DNA from 2 places in the Bombilactobacillus bombi genome. Region 1 is predicted to be linked to the other one. Evidence: riboswitches for the same ligand, from Rfam matches in the RefSeq annotation. Region 1 holds a riboswitch; the other holds the start of a gene.
The links. Region 1 has a riboswitch for lysine ahead of DS830_RS07625 (amino acid permease). Riboswitches for the same ligand answer to the same signal wherever they lie in the genome.

Region 1 (8,216 bases):
ATTACTGTAGAACCTGTTGATGAATTAATTGCGGAAAAATTGCATTTGCAACAGCCTAATTTAGCAGTTTTTGTGCGTAGTCTAACTTATTTAAAAGATACATCGTTTTTCCAATATACTGTTTCAATGCATCGGCCTGATAAATTTAAGTTTGTGGATTTTGCTCGCCGTAAATCAGCTCATGGAGGATTAGTTTTATGAATTTTAAAAATAAGGTTATTTATCAAATTTATCCAAAGTCGTTTTATGATAGCGATGGTGATGGTATTGGTGATTTAAAAGGAATAATAGCTAAAATTCCATATTTACAGCGATTGAATATTGATATGATTTGGTTCAATCCCTTTTTTGTTTCTCCACAAAATGATAATGGTTATGATATTGCTGATTATTATGCAATTGATCCCTTATTCGGTACCATGGCTGATTTTGATGAATTGGTTCAACAATTGGCTAAAAATAATATTGGTGTGATGTTGGATATGGTCTTGAATCATTGTTCCACCCAACACGAATGGTTTCAAAAGGCACTCGCAGGCGATGATAAATACCAAAAATTTTTTTATTTGCGCGATCCTAAACCTGATGGTAGTTTACCCAATAATTGGACTTCTAAATTTGGCGGTCCTGCTTGGTCTCCATTTGGGACTACTGGTAAATATTATTTACATCTATATGATCCATCTCAAGCAGATTTAAATTGGCATAATCCACAAGTCAGAAGTGAGTTATTTAAGGTTGTTAATTTTTGGCGTAATAAGGGCGTCAAAGGTTTTCGGTTTGATGTAATTAATGTGACCGGCAAAGATGAAGATTTGCGTGATGCACCTGAGGGTATGGATAGCAAGATGATGTATACTGATACTCCGATTGTTCAAGATTATTTGCAAGAGTTAAATCAGGCTACTTTTGGTCAAGACAAAGATATTATTACTGTAGGGGAAATGTCTTCTACGGATATTCAAAACTCAGTCTTATATACTCGGCCAGATCGCCATGAGTTAACCATGGTATTTACTTTTCATCATTTAAAAGTTGATTACCAAAATGGAGAAAAGTGGACACGCGTTCCTTTTGACTTTAAGCAGTTAAAACAATCATTAAACGAATGGCAAGTAGGAATGAATAATGGTGGTGGTTGGAATGCCTTGTTTTGGAATAATCATGATCAACCTTGGGCTTTAAATCGCTTTGGAGACCCTCAACATTATCGCGTTAAATCGGCAGAAATGTTAGCAACTAGCATGCATTTATTGCGAGGCACCCCTTATATTTATCAAGGCGAAGAAATTGGGATGATAAATCCCGATTACCAAAGTATTGATGACTATGTTGATATTGAAACAAAGAATGCTTATCAAAAAATGCTCGATAATGGCAAAACAGCAAAACAAGCTCTGACAATTATTCAAGCCAAGTCTAGAGATAATAGCCGTACACCCATGCACTGGAATAGCAGTACTAATTCAGGATTTACCACAGGGAAGCCGTGGCTGCGACCAACTAATCAAAAACAAATTAATGTTGCTGATGAGTTAGATCATGGTGAAATTTTTAATTACTACCAAAAATTAATTAAATTACGTAAAGCTTATGCTATCATTGCGCAGGGAGATTATGAACCACTAGATTTAACCCATCCGCAAGTCTTTGGCTATTTACGCAAATATCAAAAACAAATTTTAATAGTTTTAAATAATTATTACGGACAAACGACCAAATTTTTATTGCCGCAAAAATATCAAGAGCTATCAACGCAAGTGCTAATTAATAATTATCATCAAGTTATCTCGAAAGTTCCTAAATATGTTGAGTTACAGCCTTATGAAGCGATTGCGCTATTGATTAACAAATAAGTATAAAAAAATAACCACTTTCAATGAAGAGTGGTTATTTTTTTATACTTATTTTTCACTAGAAAGATCAATATCTTCTAGAGGAATAATCTTAGTATGGTGTTTGAATTTGTAACCAAAATACAAGATTAAAACTAGCGGTACACTAATATAAGTAACACCAATTTGTTGCCAATCCCAATTAATAAAGGCATCAATATTTTGGCCACCAATAACGATAATACATAAAATTAATGCAATAATCGGTCCCAATGGGAATAATTTGGCATGATATTTGAGTTCGCTTAAATCATGTCCTTGCTTAATAAAAGCTCTCCGAAAGCGGTAATGGCTCAAAGCAATACCTACCCAAGCAATAAATCCAGTTAATCCAGAAGCAGCAACCAACCACATATAAATTTTTTGACCAAAAATACTAGTCGTAAAGGTTAATAAGGAAACAATAATTGTAGCAAGCAGTGCATAAAAGGGAATCCCACTTTTAGTAGTTTTTGCGAAAATCTTGGGAGCGTAGTTATCCTTAGCTAGTGCATATAACATTCTGGTAGAAGCATAAGCACCAGAATTAGCGGAAGATAAAACTGATGTTAAAACAACTGTATTCATTAGACTAGCAGCAAAAGCTAAACCAGCACGTTTAAAGACCAAGGTAAATGGTGAAACAGCGATATTACCATCAGCAGCACTTAACAAATTAGGACTGGTATAAGGTATTAAAGCAGCAATAACAAAAATAGATAAAATATAAAATAATAAAATCCGCCAGAAAACATCATTGATAGCCTTTGGTACGGCTTCTTCAGGATTTTCAGATTCACCAGCAGTTACACCGATTAATTCTGTTCCCTGAAAAGAAAATCCAGCAATTAAAAAGACGTTAATAATAGCTGGTAAGCCACCCACAAAAGGGGCCTTTTTATAGGTGAAGTTTTTCAACCCCACTGCTGGACCAGTCATAATACCAAAAATCATAGCAAAACCAATAATCAAAAACACAATAACTGTAATTACTTTAATAATGGATAACCAGTACTCAGTCTCTCCAAAAGTAGAAACTGTTAAGGCATTAATCAAAAAAATAACAACTAAAACTAATAAACTCCAAATCCAACCGGGCGATTTAGGCAGCCAGTATTGAATTAGCAAAGCAGCCGTAGAAATATCAACAGCCACTGTAATGGCCCAATTAAACCAATAATTCCAGCCCATCGCAAATCCTAAAGCGGGGTCTACATATTTAGCATTGTAAGTAGCAAATGAACCAGAAACAGGCAAATTAGTTGCTAGTTCGCCTAAACTAGTCATTAAGAAGTAAACCATGATTCCCATAGCAATATAAGCTACCAGACCTCCACCAGGTCCGGCTTTAGAGATGGTAGAACCAGAAGTCATGAATAATCCAGTTCCAATACATCCCCCCAAAGCAATCATTGTTACGTGACGCGTTTTTAAATTCCGTTGGACAGTATCTTTTTCAGCCACAATAATTCTCCTTTACCTTGTAAGAAGAACTCTAAAAACGATTAAAAGCCTCTTAACAAAAAGCGCTAAGAGGCCTACGGGTATAATCGTAGATAGCGCTCCGCAACGATTGGGTTGCGACAGTCCTAGATTTATTAAATCTAGTCCCAACCGAATATTAAAACAGTAATAAACGATTTCGGCCAAAAATCCTTTCAACTTATATCTACAACGCTGTATCGTCTTCATAAGTTTACTGATAAGTTTGGCAACCTCTTCTTTGATTTATATTAAATAAGTTTAAATTAAATTAAGACAAAGTCAAGAAAAAACGCAAATTGATACAAATTATTAATAATTAGAGGATATTTTGTAATATAATAACAACAACACATTTATAGGATGAAAAAATGAGAAAACATAAAGCATATAAACTAGCAATTCGGGCTATTTTAATAGCGATTATTTTGGTTCAATCAATGACTCCCTTTCTGGGTTTTATTCCTTTAGGATTAGTCAATGTAACGATTATTCATTTAACCGTAATTGTAGCGGCAATTGTTTTAGGACCTGGAGATGGCGCATTAGTGGGCTTGATTTGGGGATTAGGGACGATGATTCGCGCTTATAGCGCGCCAACGAGTCCTTTGGATACAATGATCTTCACTAATCCAATCATTGCAGTATTACCACGGATTTTGGTGGGCTATTTAGCGGGGATTATTTATCGCAGCACTAAAAACAAAATCAAATCGCAAACAGTACGCATGGCTTTAGCGGCAGCGATTGGTTCTTTAACCAATACAATCACCGTTTTAGGCTTGATGCGCTTAATGTTTGCCGGTGCCATGGCGAGTGCTTATAAAGTGACTTCAGGAGCTTTAAATGGAGTCATTATGACCGTAGTGGCTACTAATGGCATTCCAGAATTAATTGCAGCTATAATTATTGTGCCCATGATTTGTTTGGCAGTGTTACGTGCAAATAAGTTTTTAGATAATTAAATTCCAAAAAAAAGACTGGAGCAAGTTTAATTGTTCCAGCCTTTTTAGACAGTTTTTAGTTTTCTTTAGCTAATAAACGCCAACCAGTTAAGACGGTAGCGATTAAACAAATAACAGCGGAAATAAAGAAGACAACATGCATACCATAAATAAAGACTTCTGGATGCTGAGGCAAGTAAGTGGTGACATGATGACCATAATTATGACTCATGGCCGCAAATAAAATCGTGGTAGCACTAGAAATACCAATTACCATACCCAAATTCCGTGATAGTGAATTAATACTGCCAGCAATACCTAAATCTTTGGTAGCAACTGAACTCATAACCAAAGAATTATTAGGAGAGCTAAAGATTCCGTTGCCTAGACCCATGAAAGCTACACTAACTATAAAGAGTCCCATTGAAGTGTGCAGGCCACATAGGACATATCCGATTTGACTTAACAAAATGAAAATTAAACCTATAAAAGTAATTAACTTAGGTCCAATTTTATCCGAGGCACTACCGGCTAAAGGAGCAGCAATTACCTGAATAATTGGGAAAATCATAAGGATATAGCCAGTTTGGCTAGGAGTTAACTGGCGGGCATTTTCCAGATAGAAAGGGGTAACTACATTGAAAAAGAAATTAGTGATAAAAATTAAAAGTGCACATAATAGACTTAATGAGAAATTGGGATTTTTAAAGAGAGAAAACGATAGTAATGGATTGTCATAACTTAATTCGGTTCGCACAAAGGTAATGACAGCAATAAGAGCGACGATGAATAATACCAACACGCCTATTTGTTTAAAGCCTACTTGCTGGCCCACAAAGACACCGCCAAATAAGGAAATCATCGTAACAGCAAAACTGCCAGCCCCCATTTTGTCAAGAGGTGCATGAGCTAAGGTAATATCTTTGGGAAAGACAAAATAGCCGACCACAATTGCAATTAAACCAATCGGGACATTAATCCAAAAAATATAACTCCAGCTGAATTTTGCTAACAACAAACCACCAATACCGGGTCCTGCAATCGAGCCCAAGGCGACAAAAGAGCCAATCAATCCTAAAGCTTGACCACGTTGGGTACTAGGGAAAATTTCCGTAATAATACCATTATTAGTGGCCATAGTCATTGCGGCACCTAAAGCTTGAATCGTCCGCGCAAATAATAAAAAGAACAAACTAATTCGAAAGCCTGCAAGTAATGAACCCAAAATAAAAAGGACAGTACCAAAACGAAAAACTTTAATCTTACCTAGATTGTCGCTTAACTTGCCAAAAAATAAAAGTAAAGCACAAATAATAATTAGATATAAGGAAACTACCCACTCCGCTTGATTCATCGGAATATGTAAATCCCGACTAATCACTGGCAAAGCAATATTGACAATACTACCATCGAGTGTTGACATAAAAGTAAATAAACCTACAGCAGTGAGAATTAACCACCGGTGTTTTTGCACTTGAGCATCATTTTGATAGCTGGCAATTTTATCGGCCATCAGCTCCATCTCCCTTGAATGATAAAGTTGTAGCCTATTATACACACAAGTTTGTATAAAAAAAACTATTTTGTTAGGAAAAAATTTAAAAAACTAATTATTAATTTAATACTTGCAGAAAGCGTTGAAAGGCCTCTTCTCCTACTGGATTATTTTTAAAGACGCCAGCATCTTCAAGAACCCGTGCAAAAATTTGGCCAACAGAATCTTTAATAATTTGCTCAACGTTAGAATCATTAATTGTGTGGCTCTTTTGCAAACTTTGAGCCCAAGTTAAATGATAATCGGCAATATGATTAGGTTCTTGTAATAAGTAATGTTTAACTTCCTGTAGTTCTTGTTGCAATCTACCTGGTAAAATTGCCCGACCCATAACTTCAATGAGGCCGATATTTTCTTTTTTGATGTGTTGAACATCTTGATGAGGATGAAAAATGCCATCAGGATACTGCTGAGAGGTTTGATTGTCGCGCAAGACTAAATCAATTATCCATTGTTGATTTTGGCGATAAACAATCGGGGTAATTGTATGATGCTGTTTGTCAGCAACAATTGCTCTAACGTTGACTGATTCGTCACTATAATGTTGCCAAGCAGTCAAAATTTCTTGGCTAGCTTGAATCAAATCAGTCGGATTATTACCTGCTAATCTAATAACCGACATCGGCCAATTTACGATACCAGCTGTAATTTGGGGGTGATTTTTTAACTGGAAGCTTGTTTTTAAAGGAGCTTTCATCATTGGAAAAAGATGACGACCGCCTTGATAATGATCGTGGCTTAATACTGAGCCACCAACAATAGGTAAATCAGCATTACTGCCAACAAAATAATGGGGAAAAAGGCGAACAATTTCAAACAAATTAGTAAAAGTTTCGCTGTCAATGTGCATGGGGCGCTGCTGATTTGAAAGAAAAATACAATGCTCATTAAAATAAGCATAAGGAGAATATTGAAAACCCCAAGTCTCGCCTCCCAAAGTCAGACGAATAATTCGATGATTAGTACGAGCTGGAAAATCTGCCCGTCCCAAATAACCTTCATTTTCCATGCTCAGTTTATCAGCAGGATAACCATTATTTTTTTGTAAACGTGCTGCTGCAATGGCTTTAGGATCTTTTTCTGGTTTGGCCAAGTTAATAGTGATTTCTAAATCACCATAAGCAGTTGAAGTTTGATAACTGATATTTTTAGCATTATCTTTAGTTTTGATGTAGTTGTTTTGCTCACAAATCTGATAAAAATAATCAGTTGCTGCTTGAGGACTTAATTGATATTGATTCCAAAAGTGTTGATTAATTTGACTTGGGGCGGGAGTATAAAGATCTGTTAGCTGGCAAGCCAAAATTTCGCGACTATTGGAATCAGCAGCAATTTGTTGGTTAGCAACTGCATTATCAACTAATAGTTGAACAATATCTAACATTTCAAGATTTTTCGTTGTTGGATAATCAATAACGAAATCGCCAACTAAAGCATAAACTTTATTAATCAGATAATTACGATCAAGTGGGTAAAAGGTTTTTTGTTGCGTAATAATTTTATCGGCAAATAAAGTAACTAAATTTTCTGACATTTTCTCTTCTTCTTTATTTAATTTTTTGGGGTCCACCAACTATTTCAGCAGGGTAAAAATCAGCAGCATAGCCAATACGAGTTTGATAATCCTGATTGACTGCTTGAATAAACTGGTCAAGATTATTTTTTTCAACTAAGGCTAAGGCACAACCGCCAAAACCTGCTCCTGTCATACGTGCGCCTAAAGCACCATGCTTCCAAGCACTGTGAACTAAGGTATCTAATTCTTTTCCAGTAACTTCATAATCATATTCTAATGAAACATGAGAAGCGTTCATTAAACGGCCGAAAATAGCTAGTTGATCATGTTTTAGTGCTTCGCCAGCTTTGATAGTACGCTGATTTTCAAACACTGCATGGCGAGCTCGTTTAATTAAAGTTTCATCAGCAATTGCGTAAGTATAAGTGTCAAAACTATCTTTATCTAAAGCTCCTAGATCGGATATATCGGAAATTTTTTGAATACGTTTTAATGCTTCTTCACACTCTTGCCGGCGCTCATTATATTTAGAATCAGCCAGGGTCCGCTTTTTATTAGTGTTCATAATAATGATTTGATAATCTTGTAAATTAACTGGAACCATTTCGAACTTTAAAGTGTTGGTATCTAACAAAATAGCTTGATTGGGTTGTCCCATACCTACAGCAAATTGATCCATAATTCCTGATTGGACATCAATAAATTTATTTTCTACTTCTTGACCCATTTTCACTAAGTCAATTTGAGCAATCTGGTCTTGATATTGATCTGCTAAAATCTTACCAAAAAGCATTTCAATTGATGCTGAAGACGATAAACCGCCTCCAGCAGGAATATTTCCTTGA
Region 2 (8,216 bases), 770 kb from region 1:
AAAAGCGTACGTAGCCTGCACCTCCGGGACCAAAAGCACTACCTGGTGTACCTCCCACTTTAGCCTTTTGTGCTAAATCTAAAGCAAATGCTTCGTCATCTGTACCATAAACCGATGGAATCTTCACAAAAATATAAAAGGCACCTTCACTTGTGATAGTTTCCAATCCCATCTGCTTTAAAGCTGTCATAATATAATCTCGACGTTGCTGATAAATCTTTCTAGCTGCTATTGGATCAGCAGCACCATTTTCTAAAGCCTCCGCTGCAGCAGCTTGTGCTGGATTTGATGGAGCTGTTACCATAAAAGCATGCATTTTTGTAATTAAGCCAATTAAATCTTTGGGACCCACAACATAACCTATCCGGTAACCCGTCATTGCATGCGATTTAGAAACTCCATTAATTAATAACGTTCGTTCTGGTAAATAGCGGGCAATTGAAACATGAGGTTGATCATAAGTAAATTCACTATAAATTTCATCAGAAATGACATATAAGTGATGTTCTTTAATAATTTCAGATAATTGTTGTAAATCTGTTTGTGAGTACTCACGTCCAGTAGGATTAGTTGGATAATTTAATAAAATGGCTTTAGCTTGAGGATGCTGTTTTAAGGTAGTTTCTAAATCTTCAGGAGTTAAAACAAAATCACTATGCGCTGTATTAATAGCAACTAACTGCGCTTGTGTATATTGAATTAGAGGAAAATAAAGTGCATAAGATGGTGTAGGTACGATAATTTCATCCCCTGGCTGAAATAGTGCCAACATTGTAGCTGCTAAAGCTTCTGTCGCTCCTACAGTGACAACAATTTCATTTTGAGGATTATAATCTAAGCCTTCTGTGCGTTGCAAATAATGGCTAACAGCTTGCCGCAACTTTAAAGTACCTGTTTGTGCTGAATAGTGAGAATCATTATTCAAAATACTCTGCACTGCTGCTTGTTTCACATGATCTGGTGTGTTTAAATCAGGTTCTCCCAAAGTCAGCTTGACAATTCCAGGAATATTTTCTACTTTTTGTGAAAAAGCTCTAATGCCTGAAGGTTTAATATTTTTAATTCGCGTTTGCGTGATTTGTGCTAAATCCGCGGGTAAGTCTGGCATTTTTATACTTCCTTATAATATTTTTTCTAATCCAACTACTAATTCAGATAAGTCTAATACCCGATCTAAAGCTACTTGAACTCCTTGCATAAATGAAGATCGATCAAAAGAATCTTGTCTGATTGTTAAAGCTTCTCCAGGTCCACCAAAGAGCACTTGTTCATGAGCTAAATAACCGGGCAAACGCACCGAATGGACCTTAACCCCTTGATAATCAGTCCCTCGAGCAGCTACTTCATTCGAGTTATCTTTTGTTAAAGGCTGTTTTAAGCGACTTTGAGCTATGAGTTGTGCTGTTTTAATGGCTGTTGCTGATGGAGCATCAATTTTATCTTGATGATGCATTTCAATCACCTCAGCATCTGGAAAATATTTAGCCGCTTCTTGAGCAAACTTCATCAATAAGACTGCTGATAAGCCGAAGTTAGGAGCAATAAGGCCGCCAATATGCTGTTTATTCGCTAAAGCTTGAAGTTGTTCAATTTGAGAATCTTTTAATCCACTAGTACCAATAATGGGACGAATTTGATGCTCCAAGGCGTATTTAGTGTTTTCAAATACTGCTTGCGGAGTTGTAAAGTCAATCCAAATATCAGCAGCAATATCAACGTCAGCTAATTTTTCAAAAATTTGTACATCTGCTGGTAAATTTGTTAATTTTTGGGCATGAGGCGCTAAAGCGGCTACTAATTGGCAATCAGATTGCTTCATGACTAACTGTGCTGCTTGTTGTCCCATAGAACCTGTAATACCTGCAATTATCACTTTTTTCATAATTTAATTAACTCCTAACTCTAATGGTAATGCTCCCGATAAAGCATGTTCTTGGAGTCCTAAGTGCAAAGCTAATTGCTCTTTTTCAGATTCATTTAAATCCATAATTGGTAAACGACAACTACCACTAGCAAGTCCCTGTGCTGTTAATACAGCCTTTACTGGCGATGGGGAAGGATACATAAACAAAGCTTGCATTTTAGGTAGTAATTGCCGTTGTAATGTTCCTGCAGTTTGAACATCGCCTTCGGCCAATGCACCATACATTGATCGCATGGCTTTTCCATAAATATGTGCAGCTACGGATATGACGCCACGAGCACCCAAAGTTTTAGCCGTTAAAGCCTGTGCATCTTCTCCAGTATAAACCATAAAATCATCTGTGGTATTTTCTATGATATATTCTAAGTCTTCTAATGAAGTACATTGCTTAACACCAGCAATTTGTGGGTTTTGAGATAATTCCACAATTGTCTCTTTAGCAATCGTAATCCCTGTTCTTCCTGGAATATTATAAATCATCAAAGGAATTTGCGATTGAGCTGCTACTGCTGCAAAATGAGCTTTAATACCACGCTGGTTGGGCTTATTGTAATATGGGGCCACTACTAATGCTGCATCAACTCCTGGAATTTGACTTACTTCACGGGTAAATTGAACTGTCTCTGCAGTATTATTACTTCCTGTACCAGCAATTACTGGAACACGTTGTGAGATAATTTGCGCAAAATTCGTATACAATTCAATTTTTTCATCATGACTCATTGTAGCCGCTTCGCCAGTTGTACCGCCAATTACAAATCCGCGACTGCCCGTTTTTAATAAATGCTCAGTTAATTGTTCTAATCCAGGATAATCAATACTGCCATCATCTTTAAAAGGCGTAATAATTGCTGTCATTAAATCAGCATTTGTAAAATTTGTCATTGCACTTTCCTCCTTTAATTAGTTTGCATATGGTTATTCAAAAAGCCAATCATCGCTTGCATCCCAGCAAACATTGCATCTTCTTGAGGATTAAAAGTTGCAGAATGCAATTGTGCCTTATCTTGAACGCCCAGCCAAAACATTGTTCCTGGAATTTGTGCTAACAAATATCCAAAATCTTCTCCTGTCATAGCTGGTTGCGTTTCTTGATACTTAATATCAGGATTACTTTTCATATAATTAATAAATTCTGCTGTTAATTGGGGATTATTTTCAACAGGCCAATAACCGCCTTGATGGAGCTCTACTTGCACATCAGCATTAAAACTCTTAGCAATACCAGCACCAATTTCTTGCAAACGTTGATCGATTCTTTCAATCATAGTTTGTGTTAATCCTCTAATAGTACCTTCCAAATGAGCGTGACCAGCAATTACATTCCGAATAGTTCCAGCTTCCATTTTCCCGATTGTCACTACCCCACCTTCAATTGGGTCAATACTACGAGAAATAATTGTCTGTATTTGTTCAATCATTGCTGATGCCGCTACAATCATATCATTAGCTCTTTGAGGGTAAGCAGCATGCCCATCTTGTCCTTGCAGATCAATATTTATTTCTGTAGTACCTGCAAATAAAGTTCCTAAACGACAGCCAATTGTGCCTGATGGCAAATCTGGTGTTACATGTAGGGCATAAAATTCATCTGGGCGCCAAGCACCTTGAAAAACTCCCTGTTCATAAGCCAGCTTCCCGCCATTTTCACTTTCTTCAGCAGGCTGGAAAAAGAAGATTAAATCATCTTGTGGTTGGTGTTCACTGAAATAATTTAAAATGCCTAAAGCTACAGTCATATGCAAATCATGACCACATGCATGCATTTGTCCAGTATGACAAGAAGAAAACGCTAAGTTAGTTTGTTCTGTTACAGGTAAGCCATCAATATCAGCACGATAGCCAATAGTTTTTTGAGGATGGGAGCCATGTACTTTTACTAATAAGGCAGTAGGCAATTGCGGAATTGTTTTTATTTCTAAATGTTGCGCATTAAATTGTTTAATTATTTTGATTAAATAATCATGAGTTTGTGTTTCTTGTAAAGCCAATTCAGGTATTTGGTGTAAATCGCGGCGAATTTGGAGTAGTTGTTGTTTGGTTAAAATACTCATAAGCTCACAACTTTCTCAAATCAGTTTCAATTTTGGTTTTAGCACTAGTTTTAGCATCGATTTTTTTAATCAATTTAGCCGGAACGCCCGCAACTACGCTATGAGCAGCTACATCTTGGGTAACGACTGCGCCGGCAGCAACGACTGCCCCAGCACCCACCTGTACTCCTTCTAACACAACCGCATTAGCGCCAATTAAAGCACCCGCACCTATTCTTACTGGTTGGGCCGAAGCTGGTTCAATCACTCCAGCTAAAACTGCACCCGCACCAATATGAGCATTAGCGCCAACAATCGCTCGACCACCCAAAACTGCGTTCATATCAATCATGGCACCCGCGCCTATTTCTGCACCAATATTGATAACTGCTCCCATCATAATGACGGCTTGATCACCTATTTCAACTTGATCACGGATAATTGCTCCTGGCTCAATCCGCGCATTAATTGCTTTCATATCTAAAAGTGGAACAGCCGAATTACGACTACTATTTTCGATTTGATAGTCCGTAATTTCATTAGCATGTTGTTTTAAAAATGGACCTAAATCTTCCCAATCACCAAAAACCACTCCAGTTGTTTTTTCAATAAAAGTTTGCACTCCCTGAGGCCAGGAAAGATTTTCTAAATCACCTTTCACATATACTTTAACTGGAGTTTTTTTAGGAGCATCACTGATAAATTTGATGATTTCTGGTGCTGATAATTTGTTTTTCATAACTAATTCCCCCCTTTTTGTTGATAAAAACAATCATGACTTACTAAATCAGCGTACGTTTCCCGTTTTATAACTAATTGAGATTTGCCTGCTTCCGCAAAGACTACTGCAGGACGCGGAACGCGATTATAATTGGAAGCCATGCTGTAACCATAAGCACCAGTTGCTAAAACTGCAACAATGTCTCCCGGATGGCTAGCGGGCAATTTTTGTTGATCAATTAAAATATCTCCTGATTCACAATATCGTCCAGCTAAATGGACTGTTTCTACTGCTGCTGCTTGAGGATTTCTAGCCAAAATAGCTTCGTAATCAGCCTGATATAATGCAGGGCGAATATTATCACCCATTCCTCCATCAACATTAACATAAGATTGCAAACCGGGGACATCTTTTCGTGAGCCAATTGTATATAAGCTATAGCCTGCTGCCCCAACAATTGAGCGTCCTGGTTCAATCCAAATAGCGGGGATGGACAATTGATACTTGCTTGCAGATCTTTTTACTGCTTGAACAATGGCTTTGACGAAAACTTCTGGCTCAATAATTTGATCTTGAGCTGTATAACGAATACCAAAACCACCACCTAAATTCAACACTTGTGGCTGATAGTCATACTGCTGTGACCAGTCTTTAATGATTTGCATCAAAGCTTGCACTTCTAATTCAAATCCTTCGACCTCTAAAATCTGTGAACCAATATGAGCATGGATTCCAATTAAATCCATGCGAGAATTAGCTAAAACCATTTTGAGAGCTCGAGTTGCTTGTCTTGAACGAACATCAAAACCAAATTTACTATCTTCTTGCCCAGTTTGATCATATTGGTGAGTATGAGCTGTTACTCCAGGAGTAATGCGCAGCATAACTTTAATTTCAGCTTGATTTTCTTGCAGAATTTGATCCAACAATTCAATCTCATAAAAATTATCTAAAATAATAACTCCCACATGCTGCTTAACCGCTAATAATAATTCTGCTGGTGTTTTATTATTTCCATGAAAGCTCACTTTCTCCATCGGAAATCCAGCCTGTAAAGCGGTATACAATTCTCCTCCAGAAACAACATCAATATGTGCCCCTGCTTGGTTTACTACTTGATACATAGCAATAGCTGCAAATGCCTTACTGGCATAACTAACAGCATAATCAATATTTTGTTGAGCAAATGCTGTTTGAAAAGCTTGCAGCTGCTGTTTAATGCGAGCCACATCATAAACAATTAATGGTGTCCCAAAATTTTGAGCTAATTCTAAAGCATCAACCCCACCAATAGTTAGATGGTTATGCTCATTAATATCATATAGATTATTTGTTAGCATTGGCAACTCTCCTATTATATTAAAAAAGACTCTTTTGTGCGCATAAGCAAACAAAAGAGTCCTTCAGACAAGATATTATCTGGTTTCAATTTTGTCGATAGCGCTCCGCAAATTATCATTTGCGACAGTCCGCAATTTATTGGATTACGTCCCAGCTAATTAATCACTGCAATAATTAATGCTTCGGCAACCGCCCCTTTCACTAGTTTCGATGCCTTTGCAGAAACTCCACTAGCTAATCATGTTGATTGCGACCTCTTCGATTAACAAAAATATTATTATTAATTAATCATAATGTCAACACTTTTCATAATTTATTAATTAAAAAGTGCAAAAATAAAACCACAATTGCCAAAATAACTTCACTGCCAGCTTAATTTATTTTAAAAATCAAAGCCAGAAAAATTGCTTCAAAATAGGACTATACCAATATTTTCAACTTTCAAAATAAATAATTTTTTTCAATAATGCTCCTTAGTCGTTGAAATTTATATTTGCAGATTAAAATTAAAATGTTACAATTTAGCCTAATTACATTAAAAAAATTTTAATAAAAGAAGGATTCGTCAAAATGAGAGTTGTTAAGTTTGGTGGTAGTTCACTCGCTAATGGTCCTCAAGTTCAAAAAGTACTTAATATTATTTTAGCTGAACCTAAACGTCATGTCATCGTTACTTCTGCACCTGGAAAAAGGTCAGATTCTGACATTAAGGTAACCGACCTTTTAATCAAATATGCAAATTGTGTACTTCAAAAAAGAGATTATCAGGCAGCCTTAAATCAAATCTGGACACGTTATCAAGAAATTGCTGATTTTTTTGATATTTCTCAAAATTCATTGCAACCTTTAAAACAAGAACTCATTGAATTACCCTTAACTAACTATGCCAATTATGATTTTTTAATGGCTGCTTTCAAAGCGCATGGAGAAAAAATTAATGCCCAATTACTTACTCTAATTCTGCAAAAACAAGGTGTTGCAGCACGCTTTTTAGATCCAAAAACTGCTGGATTACTGGTAAGCGATGTGCCTAATGATGCCGCCGTTTTACCACAAACTTATCAAAATTTAAAAAAATGGCGCCACACCCAAGAATTGTTAATCGTTCCAGGATTCTATGGCGTCACTGAAAGTGGGCAAATTGCGACCTTTTCACGTGGTGGTTCTGATATTACCGGTGCCATTTTAGCACAAGGGCTACAAGCTGAGCTGTACGAGAATTTTACTGATGTCAATGCAATTTATGCTGCTGATCCTCGAATTGTAACACATCCTCAACCAATTCAAGTTATGACTTATCGTGAATTGCGGGAGTTATCTTATGCAGGTTTTTCGGTGTTCCACGATGAAGCATTGATACCTGCAATTGAGGGCCAAATTCCAATTAAGGTCAAAAACACTAATCATCCTAATCTTCCTGGAACTATGATTGTTCCTGAACAACATTTTCATACTCAAAATGTCATTACTGGCGTGGCTAGTTCCAATCATTTTGCAGCACTTTATTTGCATCGCTATCTGCTTAATAAAGAAGTTGGTTTCACATTAAAACTATTACAAATTTTTTATCAATTTAATATCTCTTATGAACATATGCCGTCAGGGATTGACGACTTGACAGTTATCTTTGACAAACGCCAATTTACAGAGGAATTACGCCAACAAATGTGTCAAAAAATTCAAGAAGTTTTAAATCCGGACTATTTAGAATGGATTGACGACTATGCTATTCTGATGATTGTAGGTGAAGGAATGCGAAATAAAATTGGTGTCATGAAATTAATCACTTCATCTTTGGCCAAAAAAAATATTGGACTGCATATGATTAATCAAGGTGCTTCTCGGATTTCAATTATGTTAGGAACCAAACAAGCTGATGCACCTATCGCAGTTTCAGAAATTTATCATCAATTTTTTAATTAAAGGAGAATATCATGGTTACAATTCAAAAAGTGCATGGCTCTCAAAATCAATTTTTTTTACTTGATCAAACTACTTTACAACAGCCACTCACCCAAGAAGAATTAGTCATCCTAGCAAAAAATATTACTAATTCACAAACTGGACTTTTAGGTGGTGCTGATGGCTTGTTAGTAGTTAGTAACTCTCAACATCTGCCAGCACTGGGAAAAATGCAAGTAATTAATGCTGATGGTACTATTGCTTCAATGTGCGGTAATGGTCTTCGTACTGTAGG

Region 2: another riboswitch for lysine. It lies ahead of lysA (diaminopimelate decarboxylase); the one in region 1 lies ahead of DS830_RS07625 (amino acid permease).

The regions. Positions count from the first base shown of each region.
Region 1 is NZ_CP031513.1:1,578,707-1,586,922, forward strand. Features, by position in the region: gene treR (trehalose operon repressor) at 1-201, shown strand, start outside; gene treC (alpha,alpha-phosphotrehalase) at 198-1,856, shown strand; gene DS830_RS07625 (amino acid permease) at 1,905-3,338, opposite strand; lysine riboswitch at 3,424-3,603, opposite strand; gene DS830_RS07630 (ECF transporter S component) at 3,728-4,321, shown strand; gene DS830_RS07635 (MFS transporter) at 4,377-5,813, opposite strand; gene DS830_RS07640 (UDP-glucose--hexose-1-phosphate uridylyltransferase) at 5,914-7,389, opposite strand; gene DS830_RS07645 (galactokinase) at 7,403-8,216, opposite strand, start outside.
Region 2 is NZ_CP031513.1:807,678-815,893, forward strand. Features, by position in the region: gene DS830_RS04180 (aminotransferase class I/II-fold pyridoxal phosphate-dependent enzyme) at 1-1,108, opposite strand, end outside; gene dapB (4-hydroxy-tetrahydrodipicolinate reductase) at 1,121-1,885, opposite strand; gene dapA (4-hydroxy-tetrahydrodipicolinate synthase) at 1,886-2,809, opposite strand; gene DS830_RS04195 (N-acetyldiaminopimelate deacetylase) at 2,824-3,978, opposite strand; gene dapD (2,3,4,5-tetrahydropyridine-2,6-dicarboxylate N-acetyltransferase) at 3,983-4,696, opposite strand; gene lysA (diaminopimelate decarboxylase) at 4,699-6,018, opposite strand; lysine riboswitch at 6,108-6,286, opposite strand; gene DS830_RS04210 (aspartate kinase) at 6,590-7,942, shown strand; gene dapF (diaminopimelate epimerase) at 7,954-8,216, shown strand, end outside.